Regions from separate parts of the Paenibacillus sp. MDMC362 genome, predicted to be linked through region 1. Evidence: riboswitches for the same ligand, from Rfam matches in the RefSeq annotation. Region 1 holds a riboswitch; the other holds the start of a gene.
The links. Region 1 has a riboswitch for S-adenosylmethionine ahead of metA (homoserine O-acetyltransferase MetA). Riboswitches for the same ligand answer to the same signal wherever they lie in the genome.
Positions count from the first base shown of each region.

Region 1 (7,754 bases):
GCCGCGTCGGATTGCCGGAACGGCTGTAATCGTGTTGCGGCGGGTTAAAGATGTCTTCATGATGAAACGTCGAGGCTTGGTAGATCGGAACGCTTGAAGCGCCGGTTGCCCGGTCGATTTCCCCGCCGAAATGCAAGAGTTTCGTCTCGAAACGAAGTTCTTCTTCGTGCCCCCGTTTAGCAGCTAACTGTTTGGTTTGCGTTTCCAAGCCGGATGGACCTTTATCGATGCTCATTTTCCCGTACTCCCTTCCACTTCAGCCATGGCTGCGCTCAGTGCAGCATCCAAATCCGCGATCAGGTCATCCGCATGCTCAATGCCGACCGAGAACCGGAGCAAGCGGTCATCCACGCCGATCGCTTCCCGAATCTCAAGCGGGATGTCCGCATGGGTTTGGACGGCAGGGTAGGTCATCAGGGACTCGACGCCCCCCAGGCTTTCTGCGAACGCAATCAGTTTAATGTGCCGCAGCACAGGCTCCACATAGCGGGCGTCCTTCACCTTGAAAGAGAAGATGCCGGTGTTGCCGCTGGATTGGCGATTCTGGATGTCATGTCCCGGATGATCCGGAAGGCCAGGATAATACACCTCGCCGATCGCCGGGTGAGTGGTCAAAAACGTTGCCACTGCGGTTGCATTCGTCTCGTGCCGATCCATGCGCAGCGCTAGCGTCTTCATTCCTCTCATCAGCTGATAGGAATCCGTCGGGCTTAACACTGCGCCGATGGAGTTATGAAGGAACGCCATCTCCTCCGATAGTTCCTTGCCTTTCGTTACGATGATCCCTGCCAGCACATCGTTATGTCCGCCCAAATACTTGGTGGCGCTATGTATAACGATATCCGCCCCAAGCTCGATGGGTCTTTGGAAATACGGAGTCAAAAGCGTATTATCCACGATGCTGATCAGTTGATGGTGCCTTGCCCACGTACAGACGGCTTCAATATCCGTAATCATCATCAGCGGATTGGTCGGCGTTTCGATAAATACAGCCTTCGTGTTGGGCCTTCTTGCCCCTTCCAGCGCAACCAGGTCATTCGTGTCCACGTACGTAGCCGTAACGCCGAACTTGGACATAATCCGCTCCAGCAGCCTATACGTCCCACCATACAGATCCAGCGATACAATCAGATGATCCCCTTGGCCGAACAAAGCAAAAATCGTCTGAAGGGCAGCCATGCCCGAGCTGCAAGCAAAGCCGGCATCGCCGGATTCCAGCTCGGCGCAGGCGTCCTCCAGTACCGACCGGGTCGGGTTTTTCGTACGGGCGTAGTCAAACCCCGTGCTCTGGCCTAATTTGGGATGGCGGTATGCCGTAGCTTGATAAATCGGAAAATTCACGGCTCCGGTTACCGGTTCTTGCACCGAGCCGATCTGTGCCAGCCGGCTCTCTATATTAAAAGGTTTCTTCCCCATCACAAACTCTCCTCCCGTATACTGCTATATTTGCGGACCAATATCGTACGGCGTTTCCTGATATACATAGTAATTGAGCCAATTAGTAAATAATAAGTTTGCATGCGCCCGCCATATGGACGGAGGCGTCCTTGTTGGATCATTATTCGGGTAATAGTTGCGCGGCAGTTCGATGTCCATGCCTTTGGCAACGTCCCGGTCATACTCCCACTTCAGAGAGTCCGCATCATACTCGGAATGCCCTGTGGCAAAAATCTGCTTTCCATCCCGGCTTGATACCAAATAAATGCCTGCTTCCTCGGACTCGGACAGGATGACCAAATCGTCAATGCCTGTAATGTCTTCGCGCCGAACTTCCGTATGTCGGGAATGCGGAACAAAGAACATTTCGTCAAATCCGCGGAGCAGCTTGGTACATGTTTCATTGATCGTATGTGGAAACACGCCGAAGCATTTCTCCTCGAGGCTGTATTTCGGCACGCCGTAATGATAATAAAGCCCGGCCTGCGACGCCCAGCAGATATGGAGCGTGGAGGTCACATGCGTCTTGGTCCATTCAAAAATTTCAGTAAGCTCATCCCAGTAATTCACTTCTTCAAACTCCAACTGCTCAACCGGGGCTCCTGTAATGATCATGCCGTCAAAACGACGGTGTTTCACTTCTTCAAAGGTTTTGTAAAATGATTTCAGATGCTCAGCCGACGTATTCTTCGAAACGTGGGAACTCGGGTGAAGAAGGACAACATCCACCTGGAGCGGGGAGTTACCGATCAAGCGCAGCAGTTGGGTCTCCGTCGTTTCCTTGGTTGGCATCAGGTTCAGAATAGCGATCCGCAATGGGCGGATATCCTGATGAAATGCGTGACTCTCATCCATGACAAAAATGTTTTCTCCAGCCAGAACTTCCTTTGCCGGCAAGGCATCCGGAATTTTAATCGGCATCGTGGCTCACTCCTTCGAGATATGAAATGATACATCCATAAAAAAGCTGTGAGAAAGAGCGTTAGACTGTATAAACGCAAGAAGACCTTTCTCGAAGTAGAGAAAGGTCATCATATACGTATCACAATGCGCCTCTCTCATCTGTCAGACTATACAACGGCTTCGAAGAAGCGTCGTATCTCCTGCAAGAATTAGCACCGTGCGATGTTGCCGCCGGTTGCCGGGTTTCATAGGGCTAGTCCCTCCACCTGCTCTTGATAAGATTTCGCTTTATTCAGTTGTCTTAAATTGTTCGTAATTGATACTTACTTTAAATCATTCCCAATTTTTCGTCAAGAACCTTTTCATAAAGTCCGTCACACTTCACCGAAGGTTTCCATACCCTGTACAAATGGCCCTTGGCTGCACCGGATTTCAACTTGAAAGGTCCTACACCCGGCGTTATACTAGACAAGTGCTGTTTAAAACCGAGTATGAAAGAGGTGACATGGAAGATGGACGGTGACCCGAGCCAGAAACTGGATGCACAAGACGCACAACCGCATAGGATTAAGATCAGCTTACCGGCAGAGGGCGGCGTTATTTTTCATGCGCTTTTTATCGTATTCTAACCTTCCTTGATTATGCCCGTAAACCGGTGGGCTGATATCCTGTGCCTTTACTGCTTAACCAAGCAGCTTGTATTTGACAAAGGAGTGATATCAGATGAAAATCCGGTTGGTCGATTCGGGCGTATTTACCCCTGTTGATGACATCGAAATGACGCTGACACCTCCGGCCAGCGGCTTCTACTGGCTGGATGCGGACGTGGATGATTTAGCGGAACTGCAGCCCCTCTTCTCCCTGCATGATCTTGCGGTTGAGGATTGCCTCAGCGAAGAGGAACAGCGTCCCAAAATTGAAATATACGAGAACCACTATTTTATCGTCGTAAACAGCATCCGGTTTGACGACGAAGAGATTTTCCTTCGGGCATTGAATGTTTTCCTGGGCAGACATTTTATTATTACGGTGACCAAGCAAAAGATTCACGAGCTTCGCACCGTTAAACCGCTTCTCTGGGAGGATGAAGTCAGCACGCCTGACCGCTTCCTCTATCTCTTGATCGACCTCGTGACAGACAACTATTTCTCCGTCGGGGACCGCATCGAGGCGCGGATTGAAAAGCTGGAGGAAGACATTCTGATGCATACCAAAAAATCCCACCTCAGCGAAATCATCGGTCTTCGAAGCGAGATTCTTTGGTTGAAAAAGGTGCTTGGACCGCAGAAGGAAGTTATCAATACGCTAAACAAAAAAGATCTCCGGCTGATCGATGACCAGCTGCAAAAATATTTCAGCGATATCTATGAAAATGCCGTGAAAATTTCCGAAACATTCGAAACCTACCGGGATCTCATGGGGAACCTTCGAGAGGCTTACCAATCCAGTATCGCCAATCGGGCCAATGAAATCATGCGCGTGTTTACCGCCATTACAACGATCTTCATTCCACTGACGCTGATAACGGGCATCTACGGCATGAACTTTGACAATATGCCTGAGCTTCACTGGGAATATTCTTATTATGTAGTTATAGGCGTCATGATTTCTGCCGGTGCTCTCATGTTTTATCTGTTCCGTAAGAAAGACTGGATATGAAAATACCGAAACAATCAGGACGGATCTCCCTGCCGCAAGGGAATCCGTCCTGTTTCCATTACCTGGAATTAGCCTGCGTTCGCTTTACCAGGTTCTTCCCGCCGAAAGCGAATCCTGATCAGGCGCAGCCGCTCATACAGCTTCTCCGTTCCGCCAATCTCTTCTACCTCTCCATTGTGGGCTTGTCCTTCTCCATATACCCGTTGTAATACGGGTTTAAGAAATGTATCGCCCAGCTCCTCAAAAGCCTTCCATACCGTCGCCTGCTCGGTAGCCGTCATCTTATTCAGCTCAATCTCCAGCAGCTGCTCCGTATCATAACCTTCCTTCTCAAGACCTTCCAATTCCTCAACCAAATCTCGACGAGATAACGAAGTGCGTTCTTCCAGCTCGGTCAGCGAAGCTCCCTCGGCTATGCCAAGCAGCATCGTACGGCGAATTCGGAAGCGGTCCAGCTCTTGCTTGTAGCGCTGCTCCTTCTGCTTATACAGCCAGGACAAGAACACCTCTTCCTGCAGCTGCTTATCAACCCAATCCAGTGGAAAGGTTGTGGTCCGCTCGATTTTCGTCGTGATCTCCAGCCACTCCGCCCCATGCTCCGCAGACTTGCTGATCCCGATTCCAGGAAGCTGCAGCAGCTCTTCCTCATTCTGGGGGATGAAGGCGCTAATCATGCGCAGCACCCGATTGCTGGCAATGAAATAAGGTGCTTTTCTTCCGGAGGCCGCCTTTCTTCTGCGCCAGGCACACAGCTCCGTGTACAGCTCCTCCGAGCCATACAGCTCACTATAGCACTGCAGCTTCTGCACACCAAGATTCTTGCCTCCAGTCTCTCCCGGTTCATGGAAGACCCCCTCAACAAGCGGCCGGAACCCCTCTCCAAGCTTCTTCGCTAATTGATGTCGGTACACGCATAATAACTCATTCCACGAACTTCCTTCATACCACTCATCATCGGATACTTCACCGTCCGGTTCCATGTTCCGCCAACCGAGCCGCCATCCTCCCTCTTCCTCACCGATCCAGACTTGAGCAGAACGGAGGTGACCTGACTCATCCGCTCCGCTCATCTGATTCATGAATACAATCTGCATCCCTCGAATACCTCCCGTTTACGCATTCAGCACAGCGATGGAACAACGCAAAAAAGCACCTCTCCTCCGCCGTAGCGACAAAGAAAGGTGCTTCCCGTTCCATACGTTATACTGTTGAATTCATAATACCATAATCTGTAATAAAGTCAACTCACTCTATATAAGAAATAAAGTTAAGCTTGAACGCTCTTGGACTCATCTACTGCCAGCTTGGCCAACGCCAATGCACCGCAGAGACCCGCATTATCGCCGAGCATCGGCGGAACGATGAACTGATCAATTCCTTCATGAAGGCTTGGATGCTGTACATATCCGGCCAGCAGCTCCTGAAGCTTCGTGCGGATCAACGGGAACAACTGCTCCTGCTTCATAACGCCTCCGCCCATCACGATTCGCTGAGGGGACAGAATGAGGACATAATTCATCAGCGCTTGTGCCAGATAATAAGCCTCCATCTCCCAAGCCGGATGATCCGGCGTCAATTCCACACCGGGAACTCCCCACCGTTTGCCAAGAGACGGTCCGGCTGCAAGCCCCTCCAGGCAGTCAGCATGATAAGGACAGGTGCCTTCATACCGGTCTTCCGGATGGCGGCGCACATAAATATGCCCCATCTCCGGATGGGACAATCCGTGGATCAATTCACCAGCTACCACGGCGCCTGCCCCTACTCCCGTTCCGATGGTGATATACAGACAGCTATCCAGTCCCTGGGCAGCGCCCCACGTATATTCTCCAAGAGCCGCTCCGTTTACATCGGTATCAAACCCAATCGGAACATTAAAACGCTCTTCCAATGCTTTGACAATATTGTAATTGCTCCAATGCGGCTTCGGTGTCGTTGTAATGCAGCCATAAGTCGGGCTGCCCTTCACCGGATCAATCGGCCCGAAAGAACCGACTCCGATCGACTCTATATCCTTATCAGCAAAAAAGTTAAACACATTTGCCATGGTTTCTTCAGGGGTTGTTGTCGGAAAGCTCGCTCGCTCCACAACCGTTCCATCCTCCATACCCACGCCGCAAACGAACTTGGTTCCTCCAGCTTCAATTGCTCCAAGTAAACTCATGCTTCTTCCATCCTCTCCACGATGTGCTGTGCCTTGTTCTCTATATAGTTGCTAACAAGCTCTATTCGAAGCATATGTAAACATTATGCTCCCGTCAAGTCTGCCTGCCTCTTTCTTTGCTTCTGCCCGTTCCTGACGCGGCCAGTAACAGCCATGAGAACAAAATAATGACCGCCGTCCACGCCCATGCCAGCCCGCTCTCGCCGTTGCTTACCGCAACGTAAATCGCCGTGGGCAGCGTTTGCGTAACGCCCGGTATATTGCCTGCAACCATCCAGGTTGCCCCAAATTCCCCTAAACCTCTGGCAAAGGCAAGTATGAACGCCGATATTCCCGCTCTGCGAACAAGCGGCAGCGTAATCCAGCGAAGGACCTGCCATTCACCGGCCCCTGCCGATCGCGCCGAATCCTCAAGCTCCGGGTCCACGGACTCAAAGCCTACCCGCATGCTCTGATACACCAGCGGAAACGAGACCACAATAGCCGCTATGACCGCGGCCCCCCAACTAAAAATGATGGGCCTGGCAAACAGCCATTCGGCAGCTGAACCTATCCAGCTGTTTCTGCCCAGCATGACAAGCAGAAGAAAGCCAACCACCGTAGGCGGAAGCACGAGCGGTAGCATCAGCAGCGTTTCTACCGCCGTCTTGCCGACAAACGAGCGCCGGGACATCCAGCGCGCTGCTGCTGATCCCAGTATAAATGCAATGATGCTGGACAGCAGTGATGTTTTTATCGACAGCCATACCGGCATCCAGAACATTTCGGTCGTGGTCACGGCGATGCCTCCGCTACCTCAAATCCAGCCTCCGTGAAGATATCCCTGATCTCGGGATTCCGCATAAATTCGAGGAGCGCCTCGGCCTCCTTCGGATGCTTAGCATTACTAGGAACCGCTGCAGGATATTCGATCGGTTGGTGCTTGTCCGGATCGACCTCAAGCGCAAGCGTCGCCTTGGCGGAACTCTTCAGATCGGTTTTGTACACAAAACCGGCATCCGCATTCCCCGACTCTACATAAGCCAGAACTTGCGTAACGTCCTTGGCATACACCGCCTTGGATTCGACATCATCCCAAAGGCCTTCATTCTGGAGAGCCTCCTTGGCATACTCCCCGGCCGGTACAGTATCCGGCTGCCCGATAGCCAGAACGCGCACTTCGGGTTTTAATAAATCCGGTAATTGCTTCACGTTCTGTTTGCCGGCAGGCTCAATCAGCACCAATGCATTTCGAAACATCAGCTGAACCGCATCGGATTGCACGATCCCCTTCTCGACCAATCGATTCATCGGCTCCGTTGCCGCGGATATAAACAAGTCTACGGGCGCCCCTTGCTCAAGCTGTTGTCCAAGAGACCCCGAACCGCCGAAATTATAACGCAGCGTAACATTCGGAAACTCCGCTTCAAATCGTCGTCCGGTCTCTTCCAGGCTGGATTTGAGGCTTGCCGCTGCCGAAACCATAACTTCCACCTTCTTCTCGGCCCCTGCAGGCTGTTTAGAGGTGTCCGTTGAAGGAGTCTGGTCGGAAGCACATGCCGATACAAGAAGCAGCAATGCCCCGAACAGCAATCCGGTCATGATTGATATT
Region 1 covers NZ_QLYT01000014.1:239,462-247,215, forward strand. Annotated here, with positions in the region: gene DP091_RS06820 (aminotransferase class I/II-fold pyridoxal phosphate-dependent enzyme) at 1-235, opposite strand, end outside; gene DP091_RS06825 (PLP-dependent transferase) at 232-1,416, opposite strand; gene metA (homoserine O-acetyltransferase MetA) at 1,441-2,358, opposite strand; SAM riboswitch class I at 2,493-2,622, opposite strand; gene corA (magnesium/cobalt transporter CorA) at 3,064-3,999, shown strand; gene DP091_RS06840 (HRDC domain-containing protein) at 4,068-5,093, opposite strand; gene DP091_RS06845 (ROK family protein) at 5,267-6,163, opposite strand; gene modB (molybdate ABC transporter permease subunit) at 6,258-6,941, opposite strand; gene modA (molybdate ABC transporter substrate-binding protein) at 6,938-7,744, opposite strand.

Region 2 (7,754 bases), on a different contig from region 1:
ATGATTTGTTTTATGGGTCCCCGCAAAGGATTAAATGTTTTGAAATAATCATAGAAGCATGGACTCCACGTTGTGGGGTTATTTTAGGTTAATTTAGGTTATTCCGGTTTAATCAACGGACGGATCGGATCCAGCCCGCCGGATATATCCATGATATTGCCGGTAATGAAATCCGACTTATCCAGGCATAAATACTCGATCACCCTGGCGACGTCCTCTCCGCTTCCCGATCGTCCGCGCGGGGTCAGCCCGTCTTGGATGCCCGATACCTCATCGATGGTCTTCTCTTTATTGGCTCCGCGAATATCCCCTGGACAGATCATGTTCACGGTGATTCCATACGGGGCTTCTTCCACTGCAAGCGTCTTCGTAAAGGATACCAGGCCCACTTTAGCGGCAGCGTAGGCTGAACGCTGAGGCCACGCACGGGCTTCTCCCGCATGTCCGAATCCAAAGTGGATGATGCGTCCCCACTTTTTCTCCCGCATGGCAGGCAGAACACGGTGGTCCAGCAGCATGACGCCGGTTAAGTTGCCATTCACCATATGTACGATTTCGTCGCGGCTGTACTCCGAGAACAGACGACGCTCCCGAATGAACGGACCTGCGTTGTTCACCAGGATATCGATGCTTCCCAGCTGCCCCTCCGTCTGATCCACCAATGAATACAGCTCACGTTCGCTGGCGATATCGGCTTTAATCGCAATGGATTTCACGCCAAACCCCTCGATTTCGCGGGAGAGCGCCTCCGCTTCATCCTTGCTGTTTACATAATTTATAGCCAAATGACATCCCTGCCGGGCTAACGACAACGCCGTCATTTTACCCAATCCTGTCGCACTGCCTGTAATCAGCGCCACTTTTCCCTTCAAGGCTTTCCCTCCTCAGATATCCTTCCTTCAGTATAAAAGATTTGATAAGGCCTAACAACTTGCTTCCACCCAACGATCGCCCATCCAGAGGAAAAGTAACAACACCGTCTACCGAGGTGCATATCTTTTAAAAACAGAAAGGACTTATCCGTCAAGACCGATAAAGTCTTGTTGGATAATGCCCTTTCTTAACGTAACAAATATGATAAATTTATGTTCAGCATCCTCGAGCGTTGGTGCTCGAATTAAAATGCCGGAATGACAGCACCTTTGTACTCTTCTTCAATAAAGGTCTTCACATCCTCGGAAGTCAGCGCCTTCGCCAATTTTTGAATGGCGTCGGAGTCTTTGTTGTCCGGACGAGCTACCAGCAGATTGGCGTAAGGGTTCTCTTTGTCTTCGATAAAGAGCGCATCCTTCGTAGGGTCCAATCCCGCTTCAAGCGCGTAGTTCGTGTTGATGACAGCCAGATCCAGCTCATCCAGCATACGCGGCAGCATCGCGGCTTCAACTTCCTTGAACTCCAGGTTCTTCGGATTTTCCACGATATCCTTAGCGGTAGCTTCGAGCTTGGTTTCATCCTGCAGCTTAATGACGCCGTTCTTGGACAACAGGGTCAATGCACGGCCCGCATTCGATGGGTCACTTGGGATCGCCACAACGGCTCCATCCTTCAGTTCATCGGCTGATTTAATCGTTCTGGAGTATGCACCCAGCGGCTCCACATGCACGGCGATCACGGACTCCAGGTCCAGCTTGCGCTCTTTGATTTCATTATCCAGGTAAGGTTTATGCTGGAAGAAATTTGCGTCGATTTCCTTGGAATCCACTTGTGTATTAGGCAGAACATAATCCGTGAATTCCACGATTTCCAGGTTTACGCCTTCTTTTTCAAGTGCCGGTTTGATATGCTCCAAAATTTTGGCGTGCGGTGAAGGCGAAGCCCCTACTTTCAAGGTTACGGTCTCTTGAGCGCCGCCTCCTGTTGTTCCCTCTGGCTCAGCCGCGTTATCCGCAGGCTTGGTGCCGCACGCTGCCAGCACCACCGTAACCAATGTCAAGCTGATCAATGCCAATGTCCATTTTTTCATTCTAAAACTCTCCCTCCGAAAATATATTATGTTTTTATATTGTCTTCCTTGATGCCTTATCCATTCCGTTATTTTCTTGTAAAATGTCGGACCAAGCGATCTCCTGCCATTTGCAGCAGTTGCACCAGCACAATCATTAATACGACGGCCAGGATCATAATCTCGGTCTCATAACGGTAATATCCATACTTGATGGCCAAATCGCCCAACCCGCCGCCGCCGACTTGACCGGACATCGCGGTATACGATACCAGGGTTACAATCGTGATGGTCATTCCGGCCAGAAGGCCCGGACGCGCCTCCGGAAGGAGTACCCTCCATACGATTTGGCTTGTCGAGGAACCCATGGCATGAGCTGCCTCAATCACGCCTTTATCCACTTCATTCAAAGCCGTTTCCACGAGCCTTGCGAAGAATGGAGCAGCGCCGATCACAAGCGGCGGAATGGTTCCCAGCACGCCGTACGAAACACCTACGATCGACTTTGTAATCGGGATCATCGCCACGATCAGGATAATGAACGGAACCGAGCGCAGGATGTTGACAATGAATGACAGGATCGTGTAACCGAAGCGTACCAACCCCGACGTGGATCTTGCGGCCATGTAGAGCAGCACGCCGACCGGCAGTCCGATGATAAAGCTGAACAAGGCCGAAGCCCCCAGCATCCGCAGGGTATCCAAGGTTGCCGTCCATATCTCTTTCCAATCGATCTGGGTAAAATCAAGTCCGAACATCAATGAATCACCTCCACGTCTAGTCCTTGTTCAAGCAGCTTCCGGATCGTATCTTCAATCGCGCGCTCTTCCCCTTCGAAACGGACGATAAGCTGGCCGTACGGCGTTTCTTTGATCGTAGAGATCGTACCCTGCAGAATCGCAAAATTCACGCCCGTCTCATGAACGGTATGGGACAGGATCGATTCGTACGTTTTCGATCCCAGGAACGTGATTTGAACCGCTCTGGAAGGGCCGTTTACCTGACCCTGCATAGCCAGCCGGAGCGCTTGGCCGCTGTCCATCTCCTGACGGATAAATTCCTGGGTTACCTCATGCTTCGGCTTCAGGAACACTTCCGTTACCGGCCCTTGCTCCACGATGCCGCCTTGATGAATGACGGCGACCCGGTCGCATATGCTCTGGATCACATGCATTTCATGGGTAATGAGCACAATCGTCAGATGAAACTTTTGGTTAATGTCCAGCAGCAGGCGCAGAATCGAATCCGTAGTCTGCGGGTCAAGCGCGGAAGTCGCTTCGTCGCACAGCAGCACTTCCGGATCGCTGGCGAGCGCTCTCGCTATGCCCACCCGCTGCTTCTGGCCGCCTGATAACTGAGACGGGTATTTGTCCCGATGCGCCTCGAGGCCGACCAAAGCCAACAACTCGGATACTTTACGTTCCAGTTCGGCCTTCGGCGTCTTGATCAGACGCAGCGGAAACGCAATGTTATCGTACACCGTCGCGGATGACAGCAGGTTAAAGTGCTGAAAAATCATGCCGATTTTGCGGCGTTCCGCCTGAAGCTGCTTCTTGCCGAGCGACGTTAAATTCTTACCGTTCACCCACACCTCGCCCGAGGTGGGACGTTCCAACAAATTGATACAACGGATCAATGTACTTTTACCTGCACCGGAGTGTCCGATCACTCCGAAAATTTCTCCTTTTTCAATCGACAAATCCAATTCGGACAACGCAGTTGTTAAAGTTCCGGCTTTTCCGTACTGCTTCGTCAATTGCTTGAGCTCAATCAATCCGATAATCCTCCTTTTTCCATAGCTTCATATCTATTTACCCAAAAGAAAAGAGCCTCTTTTTGTAGAATCAAAAAGGGCCCTCTTTACGTAAAAGTCAACGCCTTTTCTCATCTGTCAAAACTAAGGGTGTCCCATAGCTTTGAAGGAATTAGCACCATGTCACTCCAAGCGTCATCGCGTTAAGCAATTACACGCTGGAGTCGGTTGCCGGGCTTCATCGGGCCTGTCCCTCCGCCTCTCTCGATAAGAAAACATCGATATGAAATTTTTCCGATTAATTTGATCTGATTTGATAACATTTAATGAATGCAATAGTTAGTATAGATTCTTTTCAGGTTTTTGTCAAAAGGAATTTCATGGCGATTTTGTGCCTAAGTCCTGACTCCATTTTTCGCCCAAAGCTCGTTCGTATATTTATAAGAGGCCGCCAGACTCCGGCATACCATATCAACGCCTTGTTTGAGATCGTCCAGGTGCTGCCCGATATCCTCGAGCTCGATCTTGTCCGACAGCCCTTGATGACGCTGCCACAAATCATCCTGCATCTCGGAATTCATGTAATGGATTTCGGCGTTGCGCCGTTTCCGGAGCGTGTTCAACGGTGTTTTGTAACGATCCTTGATCGCATCCAGCTCTTTGGCCAGCTCCCCGTGGGCCTTCAGGAATTTAAACTGCCGCAGGACCGTAAAATAGGAGAAATGCGCCTTCACCTTGGAGGTATGAAGATCGTACAAATCGTTCAACACCGTCCCCAGCTTGTCAAGGATCGAGAATACGCGGATAAAGCCGTTTTTGTAAAAATACACATACCGTTGATATTCCCCCTGCTCCTGAATCGACATGTCATCGATGTAACCCGATTGGATCGATTGACTGAAATGCCTGGCCGCGTTCCAGCTCTGTTCCAGCTCATCCAGGGAAACGATCAACCCCCGGGTCCAAATCTCAAGCTTGCGAAAATCATGCGTCGGATCCTGGTTTTTCTCCATTTCCTTCTGCAGCAGCCGGGTTGTTTGGACCATCGATTCAATGGCTTCCTCAAGCAGGCCGTTATTCTGCCGGGGCTGTTCCCCAAGTAACATTCGAAGCATGGCGGTACCCCCTTGCGTCATCAAATTAATCTTGGTTATTGGATCGCTATTTGCCAAAATGGTGATTCCACCGCGTTTCAACCGTGTTCACGATATTCTCACGCGGGAATAACCTCATCCGGGTATCCCCGTTTCATTCGTTCATCCATGACCAAAGGATCGTTCTTTATAGGATGCCCCCGAAACGACAAGACAACCCCCATCTCCTTGATATCGGACACGTCTAGCGGATGGCTTGGTTATCATCGGCTCCCCCCTTACTATACAACAAAGCCCTCGAGGCAGGCTCGGGGACTTTGCTAAACGATGTTGCCTGACATTCGATCTTTTTATTTCATGGCTTTTGCTTTTTTCTTATACAATCTTTTCGCGAGGCATGCTTTGATCCGGCCGCATTTCGGCTTTAACCAGCCTGCTGAGCTGCCATACCCTGACACTTAAATAACAAAGTACGCCGAATAAAGCGGAGATCAGCAAGGTATGCCCCAGTGCGGAGAATACGTAAACCTCCTCGTTATGCATCGTTGCCATAATGAGGGCGCCGCTGAACACCTGCAGCAGGCAGAGCACGGTTGCCGAGATACCCAGCATCTGGATCTCCCGGTTGTCGCGGTTCCGCCAATATGCAAAATGGCCCATCACCGCCACAACGATCAGCAGCAGAAGCGCCGCCACGCGGTGCATAAAGGCGATGCCGACCCCTCCGCTCAGCTCCGGTATCACTTCCCCGTTACACAGCGGCCAGCCGGAGCACCCTTCCCGGGAATCCGTATGGCTGACGAATGCACCGATATAAACCACGATGTAGCTGTACAAGGTTGTGCCCCATACTAAATTACGGAAGCCCTTGCTTACCCGTGGCAGACGCTCCAAGTCTACAGGCCCCTTCGCCTGTTCTACCCGCCGCATACCCAAAGCCAGCATGACAGAGCTAGCAAAGGCAATCAGCGAGAAGCCAAAATGCAGCGCCATAATCGCAGCCGATTGAGGCTTAACCACCGCAAGCGCACCCATGATCGCCTGTACGATAACGAATACCGAGGTCCCGATAACATAAGCCATCAAATCCCGGCGATCCCGCTTGTACTTCCAGAACGCAATCAGCGAAGCGAGCGCCGCCAAACCCGCCATTCCACTAACGGCCCGGTGTGAATACTCAATCATGGAGGATACCGTGTAAGCGGGAACAAATTTACCGTTGCACAGCGGCCACTCCTGACCGCAACCGAGTCCCGAGCCCGTCTTTGTCACAACCATGCCGCCGAACGTCGCGCAGAACATAACTAAGCATGTTATGTAACTCAGCCATTTTAGTTGTTTATCATTCACTTATCTCACCTGCTGCTCCTAATCATTCACTATTTAAACCTTTACAGGATCGCATCGTACACAGTCCACATTTCATTATACCTGATTCTACCGCCACGGTCACTTCAGCGATTGTGACAAAATGTTCAAAAATGAGAAAAACCTTCATGATCCAGGTACTTGACTTCATCGCCATACCTCTATTCGATATATAAGACAACACCGCCGCCAGTTATAGATCAAGGCGGCGGTGCTATGGTCACCCTTACTTATGAATCGTACTGTATACGTCCACGGCACGCTGCAGGAAATCTTCAATTTCCTCGCGCGATTTGCGGAGTTTGTTAACATAGCGAACCAGCTCGCGTCCATCGGAGTATGCAACAAAGCTGGGGATACCCAAAATATTTTGCTGCTGACTCACGTCACCGACAGCATCGACGTCAACCTCTACCAGAGTCAATTGGTTTGAGAACTTCGTCTCAACCTCCGGCATGAATGGATCGATAAACTTGCAATCGCCGCACCAGTCTGCTTTAAATACGGCAACAGTCAGTCGCGGAGACTGGATTGCAACCTGAAATTCTGCTTCCGAAGTGATTTTTTCCATTGATTATCTCCCCTTTACGTCGAGTTCCTTCACCCTTAGTGAATCAAAATGTTGAGTGGAAGTCAAATTTTAGAGCATACTGACATTATGATGTTCACAGGCAGGGATTAACCATCAGAAAGTGCAGGTGACCCCCGAATGCACTCGAACAGAGTCAAAAATAAAAAAAACCAGGGCAAGGATGATGTATGGTCATGGGCGGCAGCCATTCCGCAGGCCCTGACAGAATCATGGTCGGGGATGATCGCGTCATGGCGATTCTCCTTAAAGCTCCGGACAAGCCGACACGAATTGCAATGGGACCCAGCAGCGGTAAGGGGAATTCGCGTAAAGCTCAAGGAAATCCTCTCCTCCCATCCCTATCTGCAGCAGAGCGTTTCCCCGTTTCCGCTGCCTTCCATGCAAGGGTATAGCGATATTCGGATTCATGAACCAGGTGCAGATGTTCAGCTATCTCAAGAAGAGCAGCGGATAATTCATCATATTCAGGAGGCCGTTGCCGCAGCCAACCGGAGCAACGTAACGCGTACGCATGCCTATTTGGACTGTTATATATCGCATCCTGAGCTGCATTGGGCCTTTCTGGCCCACATGGTATCACGTAATGCCGGGTGGAATATGAGCGATTTAAAAGGCGGATTGATGTCGGATCTCACGGATCCGACATTCAAGAGCAATCTGTACCGTTTCCTGGAGCGCTGCAATGCGCTGATCTTCCAGGACGCCTACCCCCAGCTGCTTCTCTATATACACAGTCGAAATAAAGGAAAGCCCCTGTTTCATTTACTCCCCCACTTTCATGTTTCATCGTTCATGACACCGTTCTGGGAACAGTTCTGGCAGGATCAGAGCAGTTCGCTGCTTACGGTGGCACTCATCATTAATGAGCAGAACTATATTGAGGGGCGTGTGGCGAGACATCCTTTTTACCAACAACATATTCTAGAGAATCCCTTCTTTCGGATGCATGAGCTGACCCGGTTGAATCAGATCGTGTTTCCGCTGGGTCAAGTCCAGCGAACAGAG
Region 2 covers NZ_QLYT01000041.1:83,899-91,652, forward strand. Annotated here, with positions in the region: gene DP091_RS20910 (SDR family oxidoreductase) at 99-872, opposite strand; gene DP091_RS20915 (MetQ/NlpA family ABC transporter substrate-binding protein) at 1,118-1,963, opposite strand; gene DP091_RS20920 (methionine ABC transporter permease) at 2,032-2,700, opposite strand; gene DP091_RS20925 (methionine ABC transporter ATP-binding protein) at 2,700-3,716, opposite strand; SAM riboswitch class I at 3,824-3,969, opposite strand; gene DP091_RS20930 (Cthe_2314 family HEPN domain-containing protein) at 4,091-4,810, opposite strand; gene DP091_RS20935 (COX15/CtaA family protein) at 5,165-6,139, opposite strand; gene DP091_RS20940 (thioredoxin family protein) at 6,384-6,728, opposite strand; gene DP091_RS20945 (DUF2515 family protein) at 6,867-7,754, shown strand, end outside.
Region 2: linked by a shared signal. The riboswitch ahead of DP091_RS20925 (methionine ABC transporter ATP-binding protein) and the one ahead of metA (homoserine O-acetyltransferase MetA) in region 1 are both predicted to bind S-adenosylmethionine.